Regions from separate parts of the Paucidesulfovibrio gracilis DSM 16080 genome, predicted to be linked through region 2. Evidence: predicted binding sites of a transcription regulator. Region 2 holds the regulator's gene; each other region holds the start of a gene.
What was found. Region 2 encodes sigma-54, which starts transcription at its own class of promoters, with help from an activator protein. Its sites were predicted from a motif close to CTGGCACGGNNNNTGCTT; they were not measured.
Positions count from the first base shown of each region.

Region 1: B5D49_RS02525 (DUF5320 domain-containing protein) is a predicted target of sigma-54. The motif match lies at 827-844, and genes of this name have one in related genera.
Region 3: B5D49_RS11165 (Flp family type IVb pilin) is a predicted target of sigma-54. The motif match lies at 1,533-1,550, and genes of this name have one in related genera.

Region 1 is NZ_FUYC01000002.1:56,850-59,114, reverse strand. Features, by position in the region: gene B5D49_RS02530 (cation diffusion facilitator family transporter) at 1-567, shown strand, start outside; gene B5D49_RS02525 (DUF5320 domain-containing protein) at 973-1,269, shown strand; gene B5D49_RS02520 (CGGC domain-containing protein) at 1,285-1,659, shown strand; gene ercA (alcohol dehydrogenase-like regulatory protein ErcA) at 1,877-2,265, shown strand, end outside.
Region 2 is NZ_FUYC01000003.1:285,491-287,755, reverse strand. Features, by position in the region: gene hpf (ribosome hibernation-promoting factor, HPF/YfiA family) at 1-483, opposite strand, end outside; gene rpoN (RNA polymerase factor sigma-54) at 522-1,937, opposite strand; gene lptB (LPS export ABC transporter ATP-binding protein) at 2,205-2,265, opposite strand, start outside.
Region 3 is NZ_FUYC01000012.1:47,255-49,519, reverse strand. Features, by position in the region: gene cpaB (Flp pilus assembly protein CpaB) at 1-526, opposite strand, end outside; gene B5D49_RS11170 (A24 family peptidase) at 549-1,130, opposite strand; gene B5D49_RS11165 (Flp family type IVb pilin) at 1,284-1,466, opposite strand; gene B5D49_RS11160 (sigma-54-dependent transcriptional regulator) at 1,784-2,265, opposite strand, start outside.

The DNA of each region.
Region 1 (2,265 bases), on a different contig from region 2:
GCCTGGAGCATGGCCCTACGAGAATTTCGACGTACCAAGGGAGAACGGGGCTGGTTCCGTGCCGTGTCCCGCAGCAAAAATCCCCCCTTGTTCGTGGTACTTTTTGAAGACACGGCCGCCATGCTCGGACTGTTGGCTGCCTTTGCAGGCGTCCTACTCAGCCAGGTCACGGGCGATCCCCGCTATGACGGCGCCGCCTCCATCGTCATTGGCCTGGTACTGGCCGGAACCGCCGCATGGCTCGCCTGGGAGACCCACGGTCTCCTGCTGGGCGAAAGCGCGCACCCGGAAGTGGAGGAGGCCATCCGCAACATGACCCTTGCCAAACCGGGTATTGAACAGATCAATGAACTGGCCACCCTGCACATGGGACCGGACTACATTTTGGTAACGCTTTCCGTGGACTTTGCGGACCATGTGCGCTCCAACGGCGTGGAGCAGGTCACCTCGGAACTGGACCGCGACATTAAAACCGCATTTCCACGGGTTCGCCGCGTTTTTATTGAGGCCCAAAGCCCCGATGCTCCTGTTTCATCTCTAGCACCCTCTTCCACGCCGGACCAGTAACCAATAGACGCAAAATAAGCCCTACAACACAAGATCGGGCGGATTCTCATGCCTTGATCGGGCTTTTTTCACGCCCAAAACCAACATATTCAGCGTGCAAACCTGCCGCCACCTCAACAATCCCGCTTCTTCCGCGTTGTTTCGGGAATCACGGGATATCGATATCTTTCCCAAATAATACGAAAATCAAATACGAAACGCATCCCGCAAACCGCCATCAACAGCTTTTCCCCGCGGCCAGCCCATTGCAGCAACATGCCAGGCACGCTTCCTGCTATCTTCGAATACAGAGGCCGGAAGCACGGTCCGCCCTTGTCGTTTGCACCGCCGGGGGGCGACCCCTTTCCTCCATTGGTCGGACCGTGCTTCCCTGAAAACAAACCGCAACAGCAAAGGAGAAGCAATATGCCTGGATTCGACGGAACCGGACCGCAAGGACAAGGTCCAATGACGGGCGGCGGCTTTGGTCGCTGCGGCGCAGGTGGCTATGGTAATGTCGGCATGGGACGCGGCATGGGACGCGGCATGGGCGGCGGCTGGCGCGGCCGCGGATTCGGCGGACGCTATGCCCAGGTGGGCAACGCAGGCTGGAACGCCCCCCTGTCCCCTGAAGACGAGCAGAACATCCTGCGGCAGCGTCTGGACATGCTGGAACGCGAGGCCGAGGTCATCCGCACCCGCCTGAACGAACAGGCCGACTGACCAAGGGGAGGCACCGTGACCAAAATCGGCATCATCCGCTGCGAAAAGAACGAACACGCCTGCCCGCTCACCAACTGCTTCAAGTGCCTGACCGGGACCAAACAAGGCTTTGCAGGGTACGAAGACTGCGAATTGGCAGGGGTCTTCACCTGCCGCTGCCCCGGGGACAACGTGGCCGAACTGGCCCGCATCCTCAAGGCCAAGGGAGCCGAAGCCATTCACTTCCCGACCTGCACCTTTGCGCACAAGCGCAAAGACGGTTGGGAACTGGGCGACGGCTTTTGTCCGGACATGCAGCGCCTCATGGAGCAAGCAGGCCAAAGCACGGGCCTGCCCTGCGTCAAGGGCACGGCGCATCTGCCCGAGGGCTACACCCCCGAGGCACTCTGACCCTCCCCGCCCGCCGCAGCCTCGCCCCATTCCAACGGCTGCGGCGCGGTTCGGGGAAAACTCCGCCCCGCCGTTCAACACGCTCACCACATCCCCCGTATCTCCGAACCTTCCGATATCACCGAATGTTCAACGACTCGTTAGACATCATCCGTTGCCTATGGTAGTTATTATGTCGCGATAAGCCTTACATTCGAAACAGGGGGGAGGGGGGACCATGAACTTTACCAACCCGTTGGATTTACGAAAATTCGTCGCACCGGAATTTATCACGGGAAAGGATTCGGCTACCCTCGCAGGCCGCTACGCCCGCAACCTCGGCGGCGAACGGGTACTCCTGGTCACGGATGCAGGGGTCATCGAATCCGGCTGGGCCGATGCTACGGCCGCTTCTTTGCGTGAGTACGGTCACAAGGTCACCCTCTTTTCGGACATCTCTCCCAATCCACGCGACACAGAGTGTATGCAAGGTGCCGACATTTATAGGCAAAATGACTGCAACGCCATTGTCGCCGTGGGCGGCGGCAGCCCCATGGACGCGGCCAAGGGGATCGGCATTGTGGTCACGAACGACCGCCACGTGCTTGAATTCGAAGGAGTGGACAA
Region 2 (2,265 bases):
GACGTTAATTCCCTCGGTTTCAGCATTGCGAAACACGAGGAACTCGAACTTGAGCGAATCGAGCTGCATCGCCGCTTCCTCAACGGACATGGGCTTTGGCTCATAATTATCCGTACCGGTGATGGTCGGAGCGGCGCCGCCATCGGCCAAAGTAAAGTACTCGGTTCGCACATCCCGCGCTGCCTTGCGGCGCTTATCCTTCATCTTCTCGCGCACTTTACGCAGCTGGGCCTCCAGCTTGTCAACCACGCAATCAATGGTGGCATACATATCCGGAGACTGCTCAAAAGCCGAGATATGGATGCTGTCCGCGTTCAAGACCACATCAGCCTGCTGGCGGGTTTTTTCCACGGCCAAGTTGACCTGAAGATCGGACTCGTCCGAATCTTGAATGAACTTGGAAACCTTGTCGAACCGCTTGGCAGCATACTCCTTGAGGTGGGGAGAGGGGTCGAAATTCTTAAAGTTGAAACTGATGTTCATGCACAATCCTCCTTGGAGTAGAGGTTGAGTGGGCAATGTTATAAAATCTGCTTGCGCTTCGAAGACGAGGGGATATCCATAGCCGAACGGTATTTCGCAACGGTACGCCGCGCAATATTTACGTCCAGTTCAGCTTTGAGCATCTCGCCGATCGTTTCGTCGCTCAGCGGTTTCTTCGGATTTTCACCACTGATGAGTTGCTTAATCAGCGCCTTGACCGATTCCGAACCAACCTGAGTGCCGTCTCCCAGATCCAGAGCGCTGTTAAAGAAAAACTTCAGTTCAAATATCCCATGCGGTGTGGAGACATACTTGCTCGTCGTAATCCGGCTGACCGTGGATTCATGCATATTAATGTCTTCCGCCACGTCTTTAAGGATCAGCGGTTTGAGCTTGGCCACGCCCTGTTCGAAAAAATCACGCTGAAAACGGACAATACTCTCCATCACCTTATACAATGTTCGCTGCCGTTGATATAAACTTTTGAGCAGCCAGGCCGCGGATCGCATTTTGTCCTGAAAATATTCCTTATCCTTGCCGGTACAATTCCCAATATCGTCCATGTAGAACGAGTTGAGCGTCAAGCGGGGCAGTCCATCCTCATTCAGCACGATAACAAAATCATCACCATATTTATACACGAAGACATCCGGGCTGACATAATGCGGCTCCGTGCTGGAAAAACTCGCCCCGGGCATTGGATCTAGTTTTTGAATAACTTCAATATATTTCTTCAGTTTATCAAGACTGATCTTAAACTTTCTGGCTAACGGCTTATAGCGACGCTTCTCCAAATCTTCCAAATGCTGATCAACCAAGTCCAACAGGATGGGATCCGTATAATCAAAAAACTCAAGCTGGACCTTCAGGCACTCACGCGGTGATCTGGCCGCCACGCCCACCGGGTCCAGCCGCTGAATCCGCTGGATAACGCTTTCCACGGTTTCGGGATCAGACTCCACAAGCGCTAGCAAGTCCTGAACATCTGCCTGCAAATATCCCCGATCATCCAGATTCCCCAGAACGACATCACCAACGGCCAACTCTTCGTCGGTAAAGTTGGAAAGCCGCATCTGCCAATTTAGATGACCATGCAGGGAGGGTTTTGAGGCAAGCCGTGCTTCAAACGACAACCCCTCTTCGGGGATCTCTGCTTCACGGACCTGGGACTGCTTGGATGAGCTGGAGAACTCACCAATGTAATTTTCCCAATCAGCGTCACGCATCAACTCCGCCTGGGCATCCCCCTCCTCGCTCTCCTTGGATTGCGTATCTTCTGGTTGCGGGTCGTCGGCTTCCTTTTCATCAAGAAACGGATTTTCCAACAATTCCTGCTGTACGGATTCAAGCAATTCCAGGCGGGAAAGTTGCAGCAACTTGATGGCCTGCTGCAGTTGCGGCGTCATGACAAGTTGCTGACTGAGCTTGAGTTGTTGTCGTAATTCCAGTCCCATACTACCCATCGCCACGGCGCGCCGCATGAAACTCAAAAGAATCAACACGGGGCCGTCGGTTAGAAATGATATCCTTGCCTCTACTATCTCACAGATTAGCTACTCGCGCAAGGAATACATCTTAACATACTGAAAAAATAGAAATACGTCGCTTTGAGAGAGCGACATGAAAGAACTGTACCAACCTTCATGCAGGCTGTAAATCCACAACGACCAAAAAGCCGGACGAAAAAAGGAGGTAATGCGGAGATCAGGGAGGTAAAAGTATCAAAGGCAAAAATTTTCGCCGAGGTACACCTTTCGGGCCTTGGAGTCCTGAACAATCTCG
Region 3 (2,265 bases), on a different contig from region 2:
TGGCCAGCACCAGCACGTTTTCCAGCACGATCTTGGTCACGGCGCGGGAGGCGTTTTCCCCGGCCATGAGCGTGACCAGCACGTCCACCCGGTTGCCGGGCCGTACGAATCCGGCCAGACCCATGACCTTGTTGCCCTTGACGGCCATGGCCCGGTGTCCCGGCGCGATCAGGGCGCTGACGCCGCCTTCGCCGGAGCCGGAGTCCGTGAGCCGTTGCCGGGTGACGGGTTCGTTGGCAGCCAGGGACGAGGCCAGCACGCGGCCCAGCAGGGGTTCGGCCTGCTGAAAGGTTCCCGAGGGCAGGCTCTGGGGCAGGAACGGGGCGGAATTGAGATGGTCCGTGGTCAGGGTGGTTCCCCGGGGCAGGTCGCGGGATGCCACCATGACGTTTGTGGTGGCGGGGCGCTGTCCGGCCGGGTTCTGGGGCGCGGCCTGGCGCATCCATTGATGCAGGAGCAGGCCCGAACCTCCTGCCAGGGCCAGGGCCAAAATGATTTGTAAAATGGTTCGTGCGGTGCGGCTCATGGGAATCCCCTTTTACGGCCCGTTAAAACAAGGCGGCCGTAAGGCCTTGGTCGTTCATGCCACGGAGCAAAGCCACGGCGGTTCCCGCGGCAATGGCGAGTCCGTAGCAGAGCCGGGGCAGGGCTTCGCCGCCCTGTACCGGGGCGTAGCGGCCCTTGTGGGACGCGCCCAGCAACCAGAGCGCGGTCCAGAAATTTTGCAGGATGCGGACCAGCATGCCGCGATGTCGGAAGAGCAACACGGCCAGGGCATAGGCTCCACCGGCCAGGCTGGTATAGAGGAAGGTATCCACGGTGAGCCGCCAGCCCAGGCACGCGCCGATGGCGGCCAGGAGCTTGACGTCGCCGCCGCCCATGACGCCGAAGAGATACGGCAGGAGCATCAGTCCCAGACCAACGCCCAGCCCGGCAAGGCTGAAGCGCAGTCCGTCCAGGGCGTGCGGCAGGGCCGAAGAGGGGAAAAACAGAGGGAGCAGGGTGTGGAAGCCCAGTCCCGTGAGCGCGATGGTTAGGTTCAGCGCGTTGGGAATGCGTTGTTCCTTGAGGTCGGTGTAAACGGCGACGCATAGCGCGGCACCAAGAAATACCAAAAGATAGGAATGCATGATTTCCCCCCCGGGAAAAGCGCGGCAAGCGGGCCGCTTCTGTTGCCTTGACGTGGCCGGCGTGCCTGGGCGCCCCCTCCCCGGGGCACCCGGCCGGGGTCCGTTTTGTTGTGCGGACCCCGGCCCGGCATGCTCTCCATGTCGTGGCTGCGGCTACTCAGCTGCGCCGGCGCCGGACATGTCGTCGGCAACGCCCTGGAAGGTGTCGCGGACGCTGGTACCCAAAGCCGTGACCGCGCCCACGATGAACGCAGCGATGAGGGCGGCGATAAGGCCGTATTCCAGTGCGGTGGCTCCCTGCTCGTCCTTCATCAGATTCTTGATACGGTTCAGCATGTCTCTCTCCTTCAAGATAGGGTTTGATGCATGGCATCATGGTTGTTCATGGAACTGACTCTGCTTGAGCAACCACTGTGCCAACGGCGTTCACAGCGAACAGCCTTGCGTCTAACGCACTTGTTTCGCAGTAGAAAAAAAACTGGAAGCGCGGCGCAAGAGTCGGAGAAAGCCTGTAATGGGGGCGTTCACTCCACGAAATGTGGGGCCGGGGAGATCACGGCAAGAGGGTAGGGAATGTTTTCGTCAAAACGGCAGGGGCTTAGTCGATCCACAAAAAATGGATAGACAGATACACGATGGTTGGACCTGAAGGATCAGTTGTGTGGATTGTTCGGGTCGATGTTGTGTTTTTGCAGCTTGTTCCAGAGATTTTTGGGGGTCACGCCCAGCTGCTTGGCCGCCTCGGTCTGCACTCCTCCGCTGCGGCGCAGAGCCGAGACAATGAGACCGCGTTCATATTCCATGAGCGCTTCCTTAAGTTGCAGGGATTCGTCCGGGAGCAACGGCGTCTGGGTCTGGCCCGGCTCCGCGGGAACACGTTGCAGGGCCGAGTCCACGTCGCGGTCCGTGATCAGGTCGTTGGTACAGAAAATGGCGGCACGTTCCAGGGTATTGGCCAGCTGGCGCACGTTGCCGGGCCAGTGGTGGCGCATCAGGGCTTGGGTTCCGGCCTTGGATACGCCGCGCACGTCAATGCCCAGCTTGCGGTTGATGGTCTGGAGAAAATGCTCGCACAGTTCGGGAATGTCCTCCAGGCGGTCGCGCAGGGGAGGCAGTTCAATGGTGGCCACGTTGA